DNA from 3 places in the Rahnella sp. BIGb0236 genome. Region 3 is predicted to be linked to each of the others. Evidence: predicted binding sites of a transcription regulator. Region 3 holds the regulator's gene; each other region holds the start of a gene.
What was found. Region 3 encodes Fur, which represses iron uptake genes when iron is present. Its sites were predicted from a motif close to ATAATAATGAGAACNACTATCAA; they were not measured.
Positions count from the first base shown of each region.

Region 1: the regulator Fur is predicted to act here: its motif matches at 4,161-4,183, upstream of EDF78_RS02825 (siderophore-interacting protein).
Region 2: the regulator Fur is predicted to act here: its motif matches at 1,885-1,907, upstream of exbB (tol-pal system-associated acyl-CoA thioesterase).

Region 1 is NZ_SOAO01000001.1:647,270-655,126, reverse strand. It holds gene map (type I methionyl aminopeptidase) at 1-494, shown strand, start outside; gene EDF78_RS02835 (PadR family transcriptional regulator) at 562-1,107, opposite strand; gene EDF78_RS02830 (tannase/feruloyl esterase family alpha/beta hydrolase) at 1,249-2,976, opposite strand; gene EDF78_RS02825 (siderophore-interacting protein) at 3,169-3,981, opposite strand; gene EDF78_RS02820 (TonB-dependent receptor) at 4,353-6,770, shown strand; gene dctP (TRAP transporter substrate-binding protein DctP) at 6,914-7,857, shown strand, end outside.
Region 2 is NZ_SOAO01000006.1:88,282-96,138, forward strand. It holds gene garD (galactarate dehydratase) at 1-345, shown strand, start outside; gene exbD (TonB system transport protein ExbD) at 417-851, opposite strand; gene exbB (tol-pal system-associated acyl-CoA thioesterase) at 861-1,790, opposite strand; gene EDF78_RS13970 (TRAP transporter substrate-binding protein) at 2,316-3,293, shown strand; gene EDF78_RS13975 (TRAP transporter small permease) at 3,350-3,862, shown strand; gene EDF78_RS13980 (TRAP transporter large permease) at 3,875-5,167, shown strand; gene metC (cystathionine beta-lyase) at 5,347-6,540, shown strand; gene EDF78_RS13990 (DedA family protein) at 6,753-7,412, shown strand; gene EDF78_RS13995 (AraC family transcriptional regulator) at 7,422-7,857, opposite strand, start outside.
Region 3 is NZ_SOAO01000002.1:368,915-376,771, forward strand. It holds gene EDF78_RS05215 (methyl-accepting chemotaxis protein) at 1-767, opposite strand, end outside; gene fldA (flavodoxin FldA) at 1,189-1,716, shown strand; gene fur (ferric iron uptake transcriptional regulator) at 2,030-2,485, shown strand; gene chiQ (ChiQ/YbfN family lipoprotein) at 2,616-2,951, opposite strand; gene EDF78_RS05235 (OprD family outer membrane porin) at 2,965-4,386, opposite strand; gene glnS (glutamine--tRNA ligase) at 4,808-6,478, opposite strand; gene nagE (N-acetylglucosamine-specific PTS transporter subunit IIBC) at 6,670-7,857, opposite strand, start outside.

The DNA.
Region 1 (7,857 bases), on a different contig from region 3:
ACATCGTCAACATCGACGTGGCGCTGATCAAAGACGGCTGGTATGGCGACACCAGCCGCATGTATTACGCCGGAGAGCCTGGCATTATGGCGCGCCGTCTGGTGGATACCACCTTTGAAGCGATGATGGCCGGGATTGACGTGGTGCGTCCGGGCGCCACCTTAGGCGATGTGGGTTACGCCATTGCCGCCGTCGCGAAACGCGAAGGGTTTTCCATTGTGGAAGAGTACTGCGGACACGGCATCGGCATGGGCTACCATGAGGATCCGCAGGTGCTGCATTACGGCGAGAAAGGCCGCGGTCTGGTGTTACAGGAAGGCATGTTATTCACCATCGAACCGATGCTCAACGCCGGTAAGAAGCAAAACAAAGTCCTGCCCGACGGCTGGACGGTGGTGACTAAAGATCATTCGTTGTCCGCACAATGGGAACATATGATTGCGGTGACGAAAACGGGCTATGAAATATTGACCCCATGGCCTGAAGAGAACTGATTTTCCTGTTATATTTCCTGAATGTAAAAACCTCCGTCCGGAGGCTTTTAACTTTCTGTGATACGGCTCAGCTGCGCTCGATTTCTTTGGTCGCGCGATCTAACGCATCGGTGATTTTATACAGCGTTTCCTGTTCGATCGGCCCTTTGGCGAGGCGCAAATTGAGCGCCATGCGCATATTGTTAATCGCGCGCTGCATTTCCGGAATACTGCGGTTATTCGACAGAATCGCCAGCGAATGCAGTTTCTCTGTTACTGAACCGAGCAAATCACCCTGCTCTGCCAGCGACTGCGTGCCTTCCGGCGTAATTGAATATTGTTTCTTACCGGCCTCTTCCTGCTTCGCCGTTACCAGACCCTGTTCTTCCAGGAAGGTCAGGTTCGGATAAATAATGCTGGCGCTCGGGGTGTATTCCCCTTTGGCTAATTCTTCAATGGCTTTGATCAGCTCATACCCGTGGGCGGCACGTTGCTGTAAGAAATGCAGCATCAGCACACGGATATCACCCGTTTCGAACATGCGCTCACGGCGATGTTTTTTCGCCGTAATACAGTGCGCTTTTTTGCCGGATGTGGCAGGAGGACGGTCATTACCCAAAGGATTATTTTTCATCAGAACCATAGTCAGGATTGCGTAAAAAGTGCGTACAGATATCCCTTAAAGATAACGGGTTAAGCCTTCTTTCACAATGCTGTAAAACATCAGGCAAGCCGCAGCCTGCCTGATTTTATGCCTTTACCGCACCATGGACGGTTAATTCATAAACGTATACGGCTGATAGAAATCCTCGCCCAGCCAGTGATAGGCCGCAGGCTGCGTCGCCAGCGGTTTACGAAGATAACTGGCCGCTGTATTCACATCGCCCTTTCCGCTGTACACCGCGTAATCCGGATACGGGAAGACCGGACGGGAAGCCGCCCCGGCCGGGATTTTCTCCAGACGGATATCGGTCGCTGGCTGTTTGCCGCGCTCTGGCATCGGCTGGCCGAACTGGATCTTCTGCTCTTTCGCTGCCTGATACGTGGTAATGCTGTCCGGCGCGATGCCTTTCTCCACCCAGTTCATCATCGGCGTGAGGAAATCCACCAGACTCGGGCCTTCACCGCCTGAGCAGTGATGCACGCCCGGCAACAGATACAGACGCTCAAACTGATCGCGGCTCGTCGCGCCCATCACATGGCCTACCGCCTGATGATACGCCACGGAATTGAGCGGGGAGATATGCGGATCTGCCCAACCATGCCAGATAATCAGCTTGCCGCCCGCCGCCTTGAATGCCGAGAGATCCGGATTGGTGGCATCGTAAAGGGGGTGCATTTTACGCAGTTCGTCAAATCCGGCTTCGGTGAATTTCACGTCTTTCAGCGTAAAATGTTCAGCCGGGTTTTTTACATAACTCAGAAATTTCAGCGATGGCAGCGCGATAAACGAGCTGAAAATCGGATCGCTGGCTTTTTCCGGCACAAACACGCCTTCCCACGCCAGTTCTGAACCCGGTTGCGGTCCGCCAACGGTCAGTTTCGCACCGGTCTTCGGATCAACCGGTCCGGCGTACAATTTGGTTAATGTCGAGATTTCAGCGGCTGACAGGCAGTTTTCCTGCGCAGCATCCGTTTTGCAGGCCATCGCGGCAATATCCACATGACAGCTTTGCGGATCGGCAATCAGGCCGTCGGTCTGGCCGTCCAGGGCGTCACATTGTTTCAATACCGCGTTATGGATCAGCGGCAAACGGGAAGCCACAATCACCGCGTTGCCATCCGGCCCGGTATTCGCCAGCGCCTGCCACGCGTGATAGACGGCGTTTTGCGACTGGAAGTTCATCGCCGCCGCACCAGCAATCACACCGTTGAAATCATGGGGAAAACGTTGCGCTTCCATCAGGGCTTCGCGACCGCCATCAGAACAGCCGTTGAAATAGGAATACGCCGGCGCACGCCCGTAGTATTCCGCGATCAGTTTCTTCGACACCTGAGCCGTCAGATGCTGGCTGCGGTAGGCGAAATCTTTGCGCTTTTGCGGATCTTTACCGAAATCCACTTCCTGCATGGAATGCCCCATGTCGGTGGCGGCCATCACGAAACCGTTGGTTTGCAATGGCGTACAACCGGCTGCCGCGCCGAGTTGCAGCGAGATATTACCGCACAAACCCCCGCAACCGATTTGCATATAACGTTGCTGCCAGGAAGACACCGGCAAAATCACTTTAAAGCCGATGGCCGGATGCAGATTGCCGTCCACCTCGCAGGCCGGTGCGCCGTTGACGGTGATTTCTTTCGCTGAGGTGATGCGGCTGCCCTCGCCGCCGATGTCAGTCAGCGACACCTTGCTGAGATCGGCGCAGGCTTTTACCGGTTTAACAATATCCAGCGACGGAGTCGCTGTATTTTCAGCCGCTGAACTTAAAGAAGAATATCCCGCGAATAAAAGAGGAAACAGGCACAGCGCGCGCCAGTGTCGTTTGAGGCTTATTAATTTCATAACCATTCCTTTGAATAAAAATTCAGAATTTGTCATAAGAATTATAATGATGGCAGAAATAATAAATAATGGCGTTTACCGCACCCGGTGTAATGATTCCGGCGGCAGTTGCAACAAAGCATGAATGAGAAAAACCGCAGACAACAAAGGGGAAATAACCCTTTCATTCTCTGCGGTAAAAAAACAGGGACGTTATTTGTTATGCCAGTAAGCCACGCAGCGAACAAAATTCGCGTCCAGCCCGCGATTTTCCACGAAATAATCATTCAGCCCTTTGGCGAATTTCCCTTCGCCGGTTGCCCAGATGTAATAATCACTTTCCGGCAGGAACAGGCTTTTCAGTTTCTTCACCACGGCGTCATCCTCCTGATAACCGTGGTGCACGTCACTGACAATCCACTCAATGTTGAACTCTTTTTCGTCATCTAAGTAGCTGATACAAGAGGCGTCTTTCACTTTCACCAGCACGGTAATCTTAGCGTCGGATCCGGCCTGTTTCAGCTCGCGCAGACGGCGTTTTACCGCCGGAAGACCGGTTTCGTCGCACACATACAACTGCCAGGCGTAAGTGGTCGGGATGATCAGGGAACCACGCGGCCCGCCGATAATCAGTTTATCGCCCGGCTTCGCGCCAGCCGCCCATTCACTGGCAACGCCGCCGTCGTGAAGATAGAAATCCAGCGTGAGTTCATGGGCTTGCGCATCAAAATGCAGCGGCGTGTATTCGCGGTTCAGCGGACGCGGCCCTTCGCCCCAGACAATACCTTCTTCTGTCGCGGCCGGTGGCGTGATCACATCACCGGGATTGGCCGGGAAAAACAATTTGATATGGTCGTCGAAGCCGCGCGAGGTAAAGCCCTTCAGCTCGTCGCCGGTTAACACGATGCGTTTAAAACAACCGGCGATGGTTTCGCTGCTTTTTACCGTGATATGACGAAAAACCAGTTCATTTTTTACCCGGACAGCCAGGTTTGCGGCAGGGGTTTCGGGGCGATGTTGTTCCATCAGACTCTCTCTTATGAAATAGGATTTTCTGAAAGATATATCTTAGTCATGTTTTACGCAACCCCGAAAAGCGTAAGGAAAACACGCGGAATTTACCTCAACGGCCTGCCGCTATAGCCCATTTCTCAGAACGTAGTGCAAAGATTTCGTTAAGGAACGCATTTTTCTTTATCATTTTGTTGATAACAATTATCAGTATCATTATCATTCGCACAAAGCTCAAATGGGTAATGCGTTACAATAAACCCATAATTTATAAGGAATAGGGCTTTTTCATGGAAGATTTTAAACAGATGACCAGCGCGTCTGATTTGTCGAAAGGCAGTACATGCGAGCAGAACTTAAAAAAATCAGTGCAGGACACATAACAAATGTTCAAATCCTTTACACAGCAGGGTTTGGTGAAAAACGTCATTTTCATGGGGACGATCCTCACCACCACCTTCAACGTTAATGCAGCGGACGCAGTTAAAAACAACACCGATCTCACCGCCAGCAACACGCCATCTTCTGAGGCCATCAAGAAAAAACCGGTGCGTACTGCACAGGATCTGGCGCAGAACAATGAAGAAGTCATGACCGTCACGGAAACGATGCCGGATAAAAAACCGGGCTCGAAAACCACCATCACGGCCGCCGATATGCAAAAACGTGGCGGGAATGATTTCGGCACCATCATGCGTTATGAGCCGCTGATCACCGCGACCGGCTCCAGCGGCGGCTCTGGCAATGGCAAAAGCGGTTTCGACCGCAACGGTTACACCGGCTACAACATTCGTGGTCTGGAAAGCAACCGCGTCGGCATCGACGTCGACGGCATCCCGCAACCCAATGCCACCGGCCGCAGCTATGCCAGCCGCGCAGGTCTGGGGACATCCGGCATTGGCCGTGATTACATCGACCCGTACATTTACGGTCAGGTCGATATCGAATCCGGCGCCACCTCAGCCGATCGCGCCAATTCCTCCATCGGCGGTGCCGTTTCCTTCCTGCCAAAATCCGCCGACGATTACCTGCGTCCGGGCAAGGAAACCTATTTCGGTTACCAGTCAGATTATGATTCTTCCGACCGTTCCTGGCACAACGGCATCACTGCCGCTGCCGGTGACGAAACCCTGCGTGGCCTGATTGCCATCAGCCGCCGCGACGGACAGGAAACCGAAAATAACAGCGGTACGCACGACGCCTACCCGGCAAACTGGCACTCTGACGCCATCATGACCTCTGTGATCTGGCAGCCAAATGACGAACATAAAGTCACCGGCACGCTGGATTACTACGAAAAAGTGAACCACACCCATTACGACACCTGGAACAGCGCGGGCAGTAGCATTATCGGCACCGCACAGCAGCAAAGTAACACCCGCCGCTGGGGCGCGAGCCTGAAAGACGAATGGACGCCGTTCAACGATTACGCGGATGCCGTGGTGTCCAAAGTGTATTACCAGTACACCCAGGCGCACGACAACACCTACATGCCGAATTCCAGCGGCGAGATGATGAACGTCTACTCCAACTATGACGTCAACACCTTCGGCGGGGAAACCAGCTGGCTGAAAACGCTGGGTCGTCATGAACTGAGCGCCGGTCTCAACGCCCGTATGTCGAATACGGAACGTCCGTTCCGCGAAAGCCCGGATCAGAGTGTTTACACCACCATCATGCAGCCGGAAGCGAACAGCCGTTCTTATACTCTCGGCGGCTTCCTGCAGGACACCATGAAGTTTGACCTCGATGGCCATAACTTCTCCATCGTTCCGGCGGTGCGTGTGGCCTATCAGAACACCAAAGCCAAAGACCTGTCCGATTTGTCGAACAGCACGGTATCTGAAGATCAGGTTTCCACTTTGTACGGGAAAGCCAACACGGATACGCAGGTTCTGCCGTCTCTGGCATTTACCTATGACATCACGCCTAAGCTGATGACTTACCTGCAATACCGTCGTGGCGCCCAGTTCCCGGATGCCAGCCAGCTTTATGGCTCATGGAACCTTGGCTCTTCTTACGCCGGTTCCCAGCAATATGCGCTGATCGGTAATACCAACCTGAAGACCGAAACCAGCAATAACTTCGAGTGGGGCATGAAGGGTGAAGCGACGGAAGGCGTGACCTTCAAGACGTCGGTGTTCTACAACACCTACAAAAACTTCATTGCTAACACCCGTTACACCCGTGCGGGCAGCCCGGGCATGTTCACCAACGTGCCTTCCAATATTTATACGATTTATCAGGCAGAAAACCGCGATGAAGCCTTTATCTACGGGGGCGATCTGAGTACCAAAATCAACTACGGTACCTGGTTCAGCAGCGTCGACGGCCTGAGCACCAGCTTCGCACTGGGCTATGCCAAAGGTGAGTCTAAATCCAGCTACGAAGGCGACAAATACGTTGACCTCGACAGCGTACCGCCAATGAAATTTGTGGCCGGCGTGGCATGGGATGATCCATCAGGAATTTACGGAACCGCACTGACAGCCACCTTCGTGAAAGGCAAAAAAGCCGAAGCGACCAGCCGCCAGAGCTACACCAACAGCGGTACCGCACTGACCAGCTCCACCACCGAATACATGAACGTGCCGGGTTATGGCATGGTGGATGCGACGGCGTACTGGAAAGTCGCTAAGAACGTCAAACTCAGCGGTGGCGTCTATAACATCACCGACCGCAAATACTGGGATTATCTGAGCAGCCGCACGCTGACCGACACCACCAACCAGGATGCTTATAACAAAGCTCTGGCCGTGATGCCGGGTCGCAGCTTCCAGCTGGGCGTGAACGTCGATTTCTAATCTTCGTTAACCCCCCGCAACACCACAGGCGTCATGTGCAAACATGGCGCTTTTTTTTGTACCTTCCTGTCCGTCCGCACGGTTCCCCTTTCGCCCTGTCGTTAGAATGAGCAGCGGTATTTCCCCTTTTAACGAGAGATTACATGGAATTAATCAGAAAGCCCCTGACCCTCGCACTGGCGCTGCTGTTGTTACCGGCAGGCGTTTGCGCCACCACAACCCTGCGCTACACCGATCACGAACCTCTGGGGGCCATGCGCACCCGCTTTATAAAGGACGTTTTTTTCCCCGCGATTGAAAAAGAATCCCACGGTCGCCTGAAAATTGAAGACCACTGGAACGGTGAACTCTCCACCGGCTACGACGCACTGCGCACGATCCGTGAGGGCAACACCGCCGATATCGGTATTGTGGTGCCGGAATATGCGGCCAAAGATCTGCCGCTGCATCAGGTTTTCAAAAGTTTTCCGGTCGGCCCGTCCGGTGACAAACAGATAGAATTCTTCCGCCGCGTTTATGCGGAAATCCCGGCCTTCTCCGCTGAGCTGAAACAAAACGGTGTGGTAAATCTCTTTCCCGCTACCGGTTATCCGGTGGCCTTTTTCAGCACGCATCCGCTGAAAAACCTGCAGGATATTAAAGGCACCACCTGGCGTTCAGCCAGTTTCTGGCATCAGGATTTCCTGCGTAATGCGGGCGCGACGCCGGTGACCATGCCGTGGGGCAAGCAAACGGTCAATGCGTTTAAGACCGGACAACTCGACGGCATCATGGTCAACGTCGACAGCGGTTACGACCTCAAAGTCCACAAAATGGCCCCCGACGTCTTAGTCTCGAAAGAGCTGTGGCTCGGTCATGTATACCTGCTGGTGATGAATCAGAAGGTCTGGAACGGACTGGCGCAGGAAGATAAAGATGCCATCACCCGCGCCGCTGACATCGCCCGTAAAACGGCCGGTTCGGTGATGGATAACCATTTTGAACCCCAGCTGGCCGCCCTGCGCAAAGACGGCGCAAAGGTCCGCATCCTGCAACACAGCGAGATCATGCACTGGCAGGAAGTGACGCGCTATCAGGAAAGCCAGGC
Region 2 (7,857 bases), on a different contig from region 3:
CTGATTTACGCCGCCACGCCTGCCAGCGATTTTGTCTGCGGAACCCAGCAACTGGCTTCCGGGATCACCGTGCAGGTATTCACCACCGGTCGCGGCACGCCGTACGGCCTGCTGGCAGTACCGGTGATTAAAATGGCGACCCGCACCACGCTGGCAAACCGCTGGCACGATCTGATGGACATCAACGCCGGGACGATTGCAACCGGGGATGCGACCATCGAGGATGTGGGCTGGGAGTTGTTCCACTTCATTCTGGACATCGCCAGCGGCCGCAAGAAAACCTGGTCAGACACATGGGGCATCCACAATGCGCTGGCGGTATTTAACCCGGCACCGGTGACCTGAGTGACCGTTTTACCGATAAACGAAAGGCCAGCATTGCTGGCCTTTTTGGTATTTCGGATTTGAGCGAGAACTTACTGCGCCGCAGCGGCACCGGTTTGTTCTGCACCAACCAGCCCGACTTTCAGGTAACCGGCTTTCCGCAGGTTATCCATCACGCTCATCAGCGTTTCGTAGTCGACACTCTTATCCGCGCGGAAGAAAATCGTACTCTGTTTATTGCCCTGAGTACGCTGATCCAGCATGGCGGTCAGGTTGCTGCTGTTGACCGGCGTATCGCCGAGGAACAGTTGCTTGTCCGCTTTCACCGACAGGAAGATCGGTTTCTCCGGACGCGGCTGCTGTTTCGCCGTCGAAGCCGGTAAATCCACCCGCACATCCACAGTAGCCAGCGGTGCCGCCACCATGAAGATGATCAGCAACACCAGCATGACGTCGATAAAAGGCGTGACGTTGATGTCATGCATTTCACCGCTTTCGTCGATATCGTCGTTTAACCGAATAGCCATAATCTGTTCTTACCCTACGCGTAACTGACCTGTCTGACCGCGTGGCGCATCGCCTTCGCTGGCAGCCAGATCCAAATCACGGCCCTGTAACAGGATAATCTGCGCCGCCACATCGCCTACCTGATGACGGTAAGAAGTAATGGTACGGGCGAAAATGTTGTAGATCACCACCGCAGGGATGGCTGCCACCAGACCTACTGCCGTCGCCAGCAAGGCTTCGGCGATACCCGGTGCCACAACCGCCAGGTTAGTGGTTTGTGTCTGGGCGATACCGATGAAGCTGTTCATGATGCCCCACACCGTACCGAACAGACCGACGAATGGCGAGATGGCCCCGATGGTCGCCAGAATACCGTTGCCACGTCCCATGTAACGGCCTGCGGCGCTGACGCGACGCTCAAGGCGGAAACCGGTACGTTCTTTAATGCCGTTGTTGTCGGTCGAACCGGCAGACAATTCAAGTTCGTTCTGCGCATCGCGGATCATCTGGGCGCTGATGCTGCTGGCGGCGAAGCTTTCAGCCTGCTCAGCGGCTTCGTCCAGCGTGCGGACGGAAGACAGCGCATCAAACTCGCGGCGCATGCGGCGTTTGCCGGTGAACACTTCAGCACCTTTACTGAACAACAATGCCCAAGTGACGACAGAGGCCAGCAGCAAACCGATCATCACCGTTTTCACCACCACATCAGCGTGATGGTACATGCCCAACACAGACAAATCGGTAGGGATCACTGGGGTCGCTTCCGTTGGAGCAGGTTGCATCACCGGGGCTGGGGTGGCATCGGCTGTCGCCGGAGCCGGAGTCTCTGCCGCCGGGGCCGGTTGCGTTGCCGCAGACGTGACCGCTTGTGCTGCCGGCGTCGCAGGTGCCGCCATCGCGTTGCCGCTTAAGCCAGCAACCAACATTAACGACATCAGTAATGAGGTCGCCTCTTTCATCTTATTGCGAGCCGTTTTCACGCGTCGCCTCCAGCCAGAATCAGTGTGTAGAAGGAATGAATAACGCCGAATGATATCAAAGAAAAAGCCCTAATTGATAGTCGTTCTCATTATTATTTACATTGTGCAACCTGAAGGCCGGTGTGTCGTTGACGGATGACAAGGTTTTTCCTGATTGAACACGGCGTGAACAATTTAATCCCCGTCACACTTTTCTAAAAAATATGGCGGTAAATCAATCAGCTAATCCCAATTACTAAAGTTAAAACAACATTTTAAATAAAAAGTAACACCATTTTACATCTGTTATAAGTTTGTGATAATGCTCAAATACCGCGCAGATATAAATAGGATAAAGTGCAGTTCACAGGCGGAGACCCTACAAAGGCATGTCTGTTATCCATTTCATTTAAAAGGTTAATTCGCCCGATATAACTACATGCACCCGATGCCCTGCGCATCAGCACGGTTCATTTTTTGGTGTCATTTTTCCGTTCCCTTACCGAGTACCCTGGAGACAAACTGATGAAAATGCAAAAAGCACTTCTCAGCCTTTGCCTGAGTTCCGCGACCCTTTTATTCACCCATGGCCTGTCAGCGCAGACACTGAAAGCCGCGGATGTCCATCCGCAAGGTTATCCGAATGTGGTCGCCGTTCAGCACATGGGCGAAAAACTGCAAAAACAAACTGACGGAAGACTGGAAATCAAAACCTTCCCCGGCGGCGTGCTGGGTGATGAAAAACAGGAAATTGAACAGGCGCAGCTCGGTGCGCTGGACATCATCCGTGTCTCGATGACGCCAGTGGCGTCGATTTTGCCGGAAATTAACGTCTTCACCCTGCCCTATATTTTCCGCGATGAAGACCACATGCACAAAGTGTTGGACGGTCAGATCGGTAAAGAAATCGGCGACAAAATTACTAACAACCCGAATTCCCGTCTGGTGTTCCTCGGCTGGATGGATGGCGGCACGCGTAACCTGATCACCAAACAGCCGGTGGTGAAACCGGAAGATCTGCACGGCATGAAAATCCGTGTGCAGGGCAGCCCGATCGCCCTGGCGACGCTGAAAGCCATGGGCGCAAACCCGGTGGCGATGGGCGTCAGTGAAGTGTTCAGCGGCATGCAGACCGGGGTTATCGACGGCACCGAAAACAATCCGCCAACCTTCGTCGCCCATAACTATCTGCCGGTGGTGAAAAACTACACCTACAGCCGTCACTTCATCATTCCTGAGCTGTTCCTGTACTCAAAAGTGAAATGGGACAAGCTGAAACCGGAAGACCAGCAACTGATCCTCAAACTGGCAAAAGAAGCGCAGGACGAGCAGCGCGAACTGTGGAAAGCCTATAACGAGAAAGCCCTCGCCACCATGAAAGCGGGCGGCGTGAAATTCTATGAAATCGACCCGGCGACTTACGTCAAAGCCACGCAATCCGTGCGCGATGAATTCGGCAAAGACCATCAGGAACTGATGCAGCAAATCGCTGACGTCAAATAACGCCTGATACCGGCAGCCTGCGGGCTGCCTCTTTTTGATCTTTCGCCGGGGGATTTATGGTTTCGAGTTATCACACCCTGATGGACATTCTTTACCGCTGCGCGATGTGGCTGGCCGGGATCGCTCTGCTGCTGATGGTGGCGGTGATCCCGATCGGCATTTTTGCCCGCTACGTCATGAACAGCGCCCTGTCGTGGCCGGAACCGATCGCGATCATGTGTATGGTGACGTTCACCTTTACCGGCGCTGCCGTCAGTTACCGCGCCGGGTCGCACATTGTCGTCGCCATGGTTACCGACCGTCTGCCGCCTGCGCTGAAAAAATTCTCCGCCCTGCTGGCTGACCTGATGATGCTGGCGATCAGCGTGTTTATTTTCTGGTACAGCCTGCAATTGTGCAGCGAGCTCTGGCAACAGCCGGTGGCGGAATTCCCGCTGCTGACCGCCGGACAAACCTATCTGCCGCTGCCTGTAGGTTCTGCGCTGACGCTGTTATTCATCATCGAGCAGATCATTGCCGGCCCGCAACATCAGCGGCCTGTGGTGATACTGGGCAATTCTGACGCCTGACCGGAGCCTGTTATGGATGCATTAATCTTGTTGTTAACGCTGGCGGTGATGCTGGCGATTGGCGTGCCGGTCGCCTATGCCGTCGGGCTGAGTGCGCTGGCAGGAGCCTGGTGGATTGATTTGCCGTTTGAAGCGCTGATGATCCAGCTGACCAACGGCGTGAACAAATTTTCACTGCTGGCGATCCCGTTCTTTATTCTGGCGGGCGCCATCATGGCCGAAGGAGGGATCGCCCGCCGGCTGGTCAGTTTTGCCTACATCTTTGTCGGGTTTATCCGCGGCGGCCTGTCACTGGTGAATATCGTGGCCTCCACCTTTTTTGGCGCGATTTCGGGATCCTCGGTGGCCGACACGGCGTCGATCGGTTCGGTGATGATCCCGGAAATGGAGAAAAAAGGTTACCCGCGAGACTTTGCTGCGGCGGTCACCGCCAGCGGCTCGGTACAGGCGATCCTCACACCGCCCAGCCATAACTCGGTCATTTATTCGCTGGCAACCGGCGGCACGGTGTCGATCGCCGCGCTGTTCATCGCCGGTATTCTGCCCGGCCTGCTGCTCAGCCTGACGCTGATGGTGATGTGTGTGATGTTCGCGCACAAACGCGGATACCCGAAAGGTGAACGCGTGCCGTTCCGCCAGGCGCTGAAGATTTTCATCGACACGCTGTGGGGGCTGATGACCGTCGTCATCATCATGGGCGGTATTCTCAGCGGGATATTTACCGCCACGGAATCGGCGGCGATTGCCTGTCTGTGGTCATTCTTCGTCACCATGTTTATCTACCGCGATTACAAATGGAATGAACTGCCGAAACTGATGTACCGCACGGTGAAAACCGTCAGTATCGTGATGATTCTGATCGGCTTTGCCGCCAGCTTTGGCGCGGTGATGACCTACATGCAGTTGCCGATGCGCATCACGGAATTCTTCACCTCAATCTCGGACAACAAGTACGTGATCCTCATGTGGATCAACATCATGTTGCTGATGATCGGCACGCTGATGGACATGGCGCCGATCATTCTGATCCTGACGCCGGTGCTGCTGCCGGTGGTGTTGTCGCTGGGCATCGATCCGGTGCATTTCGGCATGATCATGCTGGTGAATCTGGGGATCGGCCTGATCACGCCGCCGGTCGGCTCGGTGCTGTTTGTCGCCAGTGCGGTGAGTAAACAGAGCATCGAAAACGTCGTCAAATCCATGATGCCGTTTTACTGCGTGCTGTTCGTGGTGCTGATGCTGGTGACGTATATCCCGACGATTTCACTGTTCCTGCCCAAACTGTTCGGCGTCTACACCGGCTGACACCGGTAAAGCATTTCTCCCTTGCCCGTCGTCAGGACGGGCTTTTTTTTGGCCGGGCTGCTGAAATTTTCTCATCCACCGGCCAAAAGCCTGATCCCTGAAATTCATCATGTTAAGTTAATGACATATCAGCGGATGCCAGAGCGTGCCGCGCCACATAACAGGATGAAATACGGATTATGTCGTCGAAGAAAATTGAGACCGCGCTGGTCAGCGCCGGGCGGAATAAGAAATTCACCCAGGGTTCAGTGAATGCCGTGATCCAGCGCGCCTCATCGCTGGTGTTTGAAACCGTGGCAGATAAAAAACACGCCACCGCCAACCGCGCCAACGGCGAGTTATTTTACGGACGTCGCGGCACGTTGACGCACTTCTCTTTGCAGGAAGCGATGGTCGAGCTGGAAGGCGGCGCGGGTTGCGCGCTGTACCCTTGCGGCGCGGCGGCGGTCAGTAATGCGGTGCTGTCGTTTGTCAGCAGCGGCGATCATATTCTGGTGGCCGGTTCAGCCTACGAACCGACGCAGGATTTCTGCGAAAAAGTGCTGAAAAAACTCGGTGTATCCACCACCTATTTCCCGGCCCACCTCGGCGCGGAACTGGGTGCGCTGATGCAGCCCAATACCAAAGTGGTGTTCCTCGAATCACCGGGTTCCATCACCATGGAAGTCCCGGATATTCCGGCGATGGTGAGCGCCGTGCGTGCGGTCAATCCTGATGTCGTTATCATGATCGACAACACCTGGGCAGCGGGCATTTTGTTCAAAGCGCTGGAATTCGATATCGATATTTCGATTCAGGCGGGCACCAAATATATCGTCGGCCATTCGGACGCCATGATTGGCACCGCCGTCTCTAACGCCCGTTGCTGGCCGCAACTGCGGGAACACTCGTATCTGATGGGGCAAATGGTCGACGCCGACACCGCTTACGTGGCAAGCCGGGGATTACGCACCATGGGCGTACGGCTGAAACAGCATGCAGAAAGCAGTATCCGCATCGCACAGTGGCTGGCAGAGCGCCCGGAAGTCGCAGTGGTCAATCATCCGGCATTACCCGGCAGCAAGGGCCATGAATTCTGGAAACGCGATTTCACCGGCAGCTGCGGTCTGTTCTCTTTCGTTCTGAAACAGCGTCTGAACAAACAACAGCTTTCCGACTACCTCGACCATTTTGAACATTTCAGCATGGCCTATTCCTGGGGCGGCTTTGAATCACTGGTTCTGGCCAATCAGCCGGAAGAGATCCAGGCCATACGCCCGGCAGAAACCGTCGATTTCACCGGCACGCTGGTGCGGTTACACATCGGGCTGGAAAACTGTGACGACCTGATTGCCGATCTTTCAACGGCATTTGAACGGATTGCCGCCTCCTGACCGCTGAGATTGCGACACGCCGCGCAGATCGGTAAGGTATCTGTCGGATTTTCATCCGCAGAATGAGAATAATCTGTAAGCTATCTTTAGCTCCGGTGAATGTTGCCGGGGCACTCTGTCTTTTTCGCAGTAGCCTCAGATCAACGTCTTCAGACGCAAATCGCGGTACACTGCTCAGTGACAGTTTTTCATGAACAGAAACAGGACAGAATATGGCAGTTATTTGCGACATTTTTCATGCGCTCTGGCAGCATGATTTCAGTATGCTCGCCGACCCGAAACTTCTCTGGGTGATTTACGCCGTCCTGTTTGCCACGCTGTTTCTCGAAAACGGGTTGCTTCCCGCCTCTTTCCTGCCCGGTGACAGCCTGCTGCTGCTGACCGGCGCGCTTATCGCCAAAGGCGTGATGAGCTTCGTCCCCACCCTGATTATTCTGGTTACCGCCGCCAGCCTCGGCTGCTGGCTGAGTTATATTCAGGGGCGATGGCTCGGCCATACCCGTCTGGTCAAAGGCTGGCTGTTACAGCTACCGGCGCATTATCATCAGCGGGCGCATCATATGTTTACCCAACACGGACTGATGGCGCTGCTGGTTGGCCGTTTTCTGGCCTTTATCCGCACCCTGTTGCCGACCATGGCAGGCATCTCCGGGTTGAACAACGCCCGCTTCCAGTTCTTTAACTGGCTGAGCGCCATCCTGTGGGTTGGCGTGGTGATCTCCATCGGTTTCGCGCTGAGCCACATTCCGCTGGTCAAACGCCATGAAGATCAGGTCATGGCGGGGCTGATGATTTTACCGGTTCTGCTGCTGGTCATCGGTCTGGCTGGCGGGTTGGTGGTGATCTGGAAGAAACGCAAATGCCGCTTCTGAGCCGCGGACTCAGGCTTTAAACGCCACATCCGCCAGCGCCAGCACACCGGAACTCCCTTCGCGCAGACGCGCCATCTCATCACTCGGCGTCACGCCAAAATAGCGTTTAAATTCACGGCTGAATTGTGACGCGCTTTCGTAGCCGACCTGTAATGCCGCCACGCTGGCTTTCACGCCGTCAAAAATCATCAGCGTCCGCGCCCGGTGCAGACGGTAAGTTTTCAGGTACTGCAACGGCGAGGTGCTGGTCACTGCTTTGAAGTTATGGTGAAACGCCGAAATGCTCATGTTCACTTCGCTGGCCAGCGCTTCCACGCTGAGGTTGTCGGCGTACTGCGCTTCAATGCGGCGCAGGGATTTGGCAATCTGGCTGAAATGGGTATGACGGTTTACCAGCGCCTGCAACGCCCCGCCGTTCTCACTGGTCAGAATAAAGAACAGGATC
Region 3 (7,857 bases):
TTCAGCAACGGGATCAGCTTACCGGCACAGTTTTTACCGAACTCTTCCAGATAATGCGTCAGGTCGCCGCTGGCGATCACCGCGAAATGGTCGCGGATTTGATCCAGTGGTCTCACCAGCGCCATCACCAGATAACGGTCGGTCAGGAGTAAAATCACCAGCCCGATACCAAACGCCGTCAGCAAAATCACTTTGCCGATGGAGGTCAGATGGGTCGATTGACGTTGCGCCGCATCGAAATCAACGGCGATCTGGCCGCTGACGTTTTCCATGGACGCGCCAAAGCTGCGGCTCAGCGCAGGGACGGTTGAATTGGCGAGCTGGTTATAAGTCCCGATATCCTTGCTGCTCGCGGCGGCAAATAACGGCGTGACGCCCTGGGTGATCAGGTTGTCCCAGTTAGTGCTCAGTTCCTGAACGGCGGCTTCTTCCAGACCTGGATGCGGCGCTGTTTTAAAACTGGCCAGCGCCTGCGTCAGTCCGTCGAGGGATTGTTTCGCGGTATCAAAAATTTCCGGCCCTTTTGATGGGTCGGCCTGAAGCTGTGCGACGGCGCGGCTCAGGCGCGTCACGGTACGAAAATACTGATCATTACCTTTGTTGATCAGCGCCATATTGTTGACCAGCTCGGTACTGTTTTTGGTATTTTGCGTCAGCGTGTCAAGTGAGGAGACGGTGTAAAGGGAAACACCGGCCCACATGACGCAGAAGATGCCAAGAATCGTTAATAATGCGGCCCTGATGGTGATATTTTTTAAAAACTGCACGATATGCCTCTCTCGAAACAGGACTGTTTCTGGTCTGAGGATTGACGGGGATGCGGAGAATCAAGACAGGTAACCAGCAGGCAAGTGCCCCAGGACATGTTTGAACACCTCTCCGGGCATCGATTTCTTTATTATGTTGAGATTGCTCTCGCATCATCTATCGGCGGGATGTGCTCGAAATTTAGTATTGTGTCGACTTATTTCTCAACTTTGCTTTTAACCTCAATAAGTTTGAGGTTTATTGGCGGTTTTGGAAAACACACAAAGGCGATAACACTTTAAAATATTGCCCGATAAACTTATTTCCCAGTCAAGAAGGCGGCCGGAAGCATATTCTCCGCCTCGCGAGTTTGCTATCATCTGCATTATTATTGCCTGCGATGCAGGGCACTTCATTTAGAACAAGAGGTTAGGTAATCTTATGGCCGTTGTAGGTATCTTCTTTGGATCCGATACAGGTAACACCGAAAACATCGCAAAAATGATCCAGAAGCAATTGGGTAAAGATGTTGCAGAGGTGCATGACATTGCGAAGAGCAGCAAAGAGGATCTGGAAAAATTCGATATTTTGCTGATCGGCATTCCAACCTGGTATTACGGTGAAGCGCAGTGTGACTGGGACGACTTTTTCCCAACGCTGGAAGAGATAGATTTCGAAGGTAAGTTGGTCGCGCTGTTTGGTTGTGGCGATCAGGAAGACTATGCCGAATATTTCTGCGATGCACTGGGTACCGTGCGCGACATCATTGAGCCACGCGGCGCGGTGATTGTCGGTCACTGGCCAACCGAAGGTTACCACTTCGAAGCATCCAAAGGCCTGGCAGACGATAAGCACTTCATTGGGCTGGCAATTGACGAAGACCGTCAGCCAGAACTGACCAACGAACGTGTTGATGCCTGGGTAAAACAGATCACAGAAGAACTCAGCCTTTCTGAAATTATTGGCTAAAAACCCTGTTGGCCCTGAGGATTTATTCTACAATTGAAGGGCCAAACTATTACTGAAATTAACAATTTAACTGCTACAAAATTGTAACTTTCAGTCGTATCAAGGTACACTGAGTTCATCTGTTTTTTCTATCGATCAAGTCGTTGCATTCCAAATGTGACCGGCACTTTGTGATCTTTATTAACAGGCTGTCGTTGACGAGAATTGGCACATTTGCGTTAAACGAAGAGACTATACGAATAATTTTGTGCCGCCGATGCCACAGGCTGCATGCCTCAACTTGATTAGCACATAGTAACAGGACTGAATCCGCATGACTGACAACAACACCGCACTGAAGAAAGCCGGCTTAAAAGTCACGCTTCCGCGCCTCAAAATCCTGGAAGTGCTGCAAGCGCCGGAAGGTCATCACGTTAGTGCGGAAGATCTTTACAAGCAACTGATTGATATGGGTGAAGAAATTGGCCTGGCGACGGTTTACCGCGTTCTGAACCAGTTTGACGACGCCGGTATTGTCACCCGTCATAACTTCGAAGGCGGCAAGTCCGTATTCGAACTGACCCAGCAACATCACCATGACCACCTGATCTGTCTGGATTGTGGCCGTGTGATTGAATTCCGTGACGAATATATTGAAGGTCGTCAGCGTGAGATTGCTAAGAAACATGGCATCAAACTGACCAACCACAGTCTGTATTTGTACGGCCACTGTGAAGCAGGCGACTGCCGTGAAGATGACTCTTTGCATAACGATAAACCTGCGCTGTAATCTGCACGGGCTTTGACTAAATTAACCGCTGAAAAGCGGTTTTTTTATGTCTGCAATCTGGCAGAGGGCAGAGGCAAAAAACCCCGGCAAGCCGGGGTTTTGATTTCTGCATCCGTGTTCTGGTGTTGAGTTACTTTTCCGGTGCGTTATTCGCTCTGATTTCCTGCCAGATTTTCCCGCAATCGGCGGCAAAGGCCTGACCGTTTCCGGTTTTACGGGCGGTAAGGCAGCGCTGATAATCCACCACGCGCACTGTCTCCTGTTCTGCAAATTGCTGGTGTGCTTTTTCCTGTTTCAGCTTGTTGAGCATCACCTGACAGGATGCCAGTTTGTCCGCATCGCCTTCCGCCGTATTAATACAGGTCCGGTAATCTTCCCGCGTTTTGGAGATTTCTGCCTGATCAGCGGTAGGTGCACAACCGGCCAGAAGCACGGACGACATCACAATCATCAGTAATTTATTCATCGACATAACGACCTCAGAAAATAGTGAATGGAGCGATGACAATGAATTTCACGTCTTTTTCATCCTGGAATATGTTGCCGTACCCGCCACTCCAGCTCGGAAGATCAGAGTGGTTGTCGTATTGGGTGTAATGCAGTTTGAACAGCGTCCCTTTGGCGCGCCCTTCCTGAATGGTATACAGCGCATCCAGACTCCAGGCGCTTTCTTTCAGGCGCTGGCTCTGATCGTAGGCCGCATTGGTGCTCGGTTTGGCATCCCACGCATAGACGTACGAACCACCGACCGCGAAGCCCGGCAGATCCCATTTCGCCAGATCATAAAGCACGCCGGCATACACGGCTTTCTCACCGTTGGCGTTGAAGTCAGAACGGTTATCCCACCACACGTCAAGACGACCGTTTGAAGAGGAATAGGTCGGGGTCATACGTTGCAGGAAGTAACCCTGATTCCCTTCGGCCTTCACCATCGTCCCTTCCAGACGCCAGTTAAACTGACCGGTGGTATAGCCGAAAGTCAGCGCCTGCAGCCATGCCAGTCCGTCATACAGACTGTTCGGATCATTCTTGTCACTGATGCGATCTTCTGCACCATAGAACTGATAGCTGGTGGTCAGCGGATTGCCCATCAGATCAATTTTGTAAGAGGCCTTGGCAAAGTACTGGTCAACATAACTTTCAGCCTGACCAAATGCGCCTTCCAGCACGAAATCATTTTTAAAATCGTATTTCGCCCCGACCGAGTGAAGATAAGAAACGCCGGTCTTTTTGTCATTCTGGCGGAAATCATCCATTTCCAGATGCCACGGGGATTTGTATTCGTCGGTCCACATGTAGGAGAAGCTCAACTCACCCGGATCACCGAAATCATGTTTATATCCGGCTTCCGCACCGCGATAGGTTCCCGGCATAAAGCTCCAGTGTGGCGCGATCAGCGTTTGTCCGGTGGGCTGAATGTAACCCGCATGTCCCCAGAATCCGCCGTATTTGAATTTACCGGCGGCCTTATACAGGCTGATGCCGCTTTTATCGCCGGAATAATCTTCGTCGTACGCGCGGTTGCTGTTGGAGAAGGCGATTTCGTTGGGGTGTCCGCTCTCGCTGCTTTCGGCCATTTCAATTGCCGTGAAAGCGGCGATATCAATACCAAACATGTCCCAGGCATAGCCGGAAGAAAAGTCGAGGTTCAGGTTAGCGGTAGAATGGGAAAGGTTGGTTGTATAGTCTTTGTAGCTGTCACTCGCCGGATCCATGTCCTTGCGGTCACGTTGACGCTGCCAGTAATACACGCCGCCGGTCAGCGTTGAATCATCAATAAAACCTGCCGCGTTGGCATCTTCAGCGAACATCATTCCGCCACCCAGTAAGGTGCCGGCCAGGGAATATATCGCAGGTTTCAGGTAAGCCGATCCCCTGCCCCTGTTACGGTGCTTGTGCATAGAGATTCCTCATGTTGACTAAAAAAACGAGCAAAACCCAAACGGGTATAAAAAGCGGCCGCCAGAGGCGTAACCGTATAAAACAGGTTTAGAATATTTTTCGCGACGCGAATTATCAATGAGTAATTCATCATTGATCGCCGAAATATGACAAAGTGCACATAAAGATGAAAAAGTGTTACAGAGGGTCTCAGGAAAGAATTAAAGCAGTGGATTAACTGAATAAATAACTAAAACAAGCAATTAAATAAAATAACCCTACAGTTTAAACGTTTCAGCAATACAACAGCTCGCGCTACATCGTTTAAAAAGCAAGCATAGGAAATACATTAATTCGCGACGAGAAACAAAACCCATTACGATTATCACAGGCAAAAAAAAACGCAGCCGGAGCTGCGTTTTATCATCTGACACTGAAGGCTTACACGACGGGTTTGCTTTCCCAGGTATCACGCAGGCCAACGGTACGGTTAAACACCAGATGTTCAGCGCTTGAGTAGCGGCTGTCGGCGCAGAAGTAACCTTCACGCTCGAACTGCAGGCTGATTTCAGCCTGTGCAGCCACCAGTGATGGCTCCACGAAACCGTGGGAAATCACCAGAGATTCCGGGTTGATGGTGGTCAGGAAATCTTCTGCCTGACCCGGGTTGGCGACGCTGAACAGACGGTCATACAGGCGGAACTCCGCCGGTTTGCCTTCTGACGCCGAAACCCAGTGGATCACGCCTTTCACCTTGCGGCCATCGGCAGGATCTTTGCTCAGTGTATCGATATCGTAAGAACAGAAGATCGTGGTGATATTGCCTTCTGCATCTTTCTCGATACGTTCTGCTTTGATCACATACGCATTGCGCAGACGCACTTCTTTGCCGAGCACCAGACGCTTGTATTGCTTGTTCGCTTCTTCGCGGAAATCTGCCTGATCGATATAAATCTCACGGGTAAATGGCACTTCGCGGGTGCCCATTTCCGGTTTGCTCGGGTGGTTCGGCATTTTCACCCTCTGCACGTCATCACCGGTAAAGTTTTCAATGATCACTTTAACCGGATTGATCACCGCCATGGCGCGCGGTGCGTTTTCGTTCAGATCGTCACGGATACAGGATTCCAGCGCCATCATTTCGACGTTGTTGTCTTGCTTGGTGACGCCGATACGACGGCAGAATTCACGGATAGACGCGGCGGTGTAACCACGACGACGCAGACCTGAAACGGTCGGCATACGCGGGTCGTCCCAGCCTTCCACAATCTTCTCGGTCACCAGCTGGTTCAGCTTACGCTTAGACATGATGGAGTACTCGAGATTCAGACGGGAGAACTCGTACTGACGCGGGTGGCATGGAATGGAGATGTTATCCAGAACCCAGTCGTACAGACGACGGTTGTCCTGGAATTCCAGCGTACACAGCGAATGGGTGATCCCTTCCAGCGCATCGGAAATGCAGTGGGTGAAATCGTACATCGGATAGATGCACCATTTTTTGCCGGTCTGGTGGTGTTCTGCAAACTTAATACGGTACAGAACCGGATCGCGCATCACGAAGAAAGGCGACGCCATATCGATTTTTGCACGCAGACAGGCAGCCCCTTCGGCAAATTCACCGTTACGCATTTTCTCAAACAGCGCGATGTTCTCTTCCACTGAACGGTCACGGTACGGGCTGTTTTTGCCCGGAGACGTCAGCGAGCCGCGGTATTCACGGATCTGATCCGGTGACAGTTCGTCAACGTACGCCAGACCTTTGTTGATCAGTTCCAGCGCATAAGCGTGCAGTTGATCAAAATAGTCTGAAGAGTAGTGAATATCACCGCTCCAGTCGAAACCTAACCACTGGACGTCGTGTTTGATCGACTCAACGAATTCGATGTCTTCTTTTGCCGGGTTGGTATCGTCAAAACGCAGGTTGCACTGCCCCTGATAGTCTTGCGCAATGCCGAAGTTCAGGCAGATAGATTTCGCATGACCGATATGCAGATAGCCATTTGGCTCAGGCGGGAAACGGGTATGAACGGTATTGTGTTTCCCGGTCGCCAGATCTTCATCAATAATCTGACGGATAAAATTTGTTGGGCGGGCTTCAGCCTCACTCATTGTGCAATTCCTCTACGCAACATTGACTCTACGGATAACCGCTTATGTTCCAACAAGCCACGTCGGGAAACAACCGTTAGTTGCATAAAATCGTGGTTATCTCTGTGCCGTCTGTTCTGAAACAATAAAAAACGGGAAGAGATCGCTCTCTTCCCGTCAGGGGACTTTTCAATGTCAGCCGTTCAGAGACGTTATTTGCCCTGAATGTCGAACAGCTTGCTCTGACCGGCGACCACAGAACCGCTGGCCAGCGCAGTCACACCGGTGTAATCATCAATATTGCTGACCACCACAGGGCTGATCATTGAGCGCGCGTGAGCGTTCAGGTAATCCAGATCCAGCTCGAGAACAGGCTGTCCGGCAGTGACCGTGGCCCCTTCTTCGACCAGGCGGGTAAAGCCCTGACCGTTCAGCGCAACGGTATCAATCCCCATATGCACCACGATTTCAGCACCGGAAGTGGTTTCCAGGCAGAACGCGTGATTGGTGTTGAAGATTTTCACCACGGTACCGGCAGCAGGCGCTACCACGATTTTATCCGTCGGACGAATGGCCACGCCATCACCCACCGCTTTGCTGGCAAAGGCTTCATCAGGGACCTGATCCAGCGCCACGATGTCACCGGTGACCGGCGATACCAGCGTTTCTGCCACGGTTTTCACGCTGTTGGGTACAGCCTGAGGCTTGATTTCAGACACTGGCGCAGCCGGCGTCGCAGTAGCCGCAGCAATCGGGCCTGCATTCAATGCCGTACGCATCGCACCGGCAATGATTTCAGCACGGGTACCGACAATCACCTGCACGCTTTGCTTGTTCAGGCGGATAACCCCTGAAGCACCCAGACGTTTAGCCAACCCGTCATTCACCAGCGCGGAGTCTTTCACGTTCAGGCGCAGGCGGGTGATACAGGCATCAATACCGGTGAGGTTTTCTGAACCGCCGATGGCACTGATATAACGACGTGCCAGAGCAACCGTTTCGTCGCCTTTATTGCCCGCAGATTCCACATCAACGTCATAACCGTCAGTTTCGTCACCGGCAACCGCCAGCTCACGACCCGGCGTCAGCAGGTTGAATTTCTGAATGGTGAAACGGAACACCACATAGTAAATCACGAAGAACACCAGACCCTGAGGGATCAGCATGTACCAGTGAGTCGCCAGCGGGTTACGGGAAGACAGCACCATATCCACCAAACCTGCGCTGAAGCCGAAACCGGCAATCCAGTGCATGCTTGCGGCGATGAAGACCGAAATACCGGTCAGCACGGCGTGGATAACATACAGAACCGGCGCAACGAACATGAAGGAGAATTCCAGCGGTTCGGTGATACCCGTGAAGAAGGAAGCGAAAGCGGCAGCCATCATGATACCGGCAAC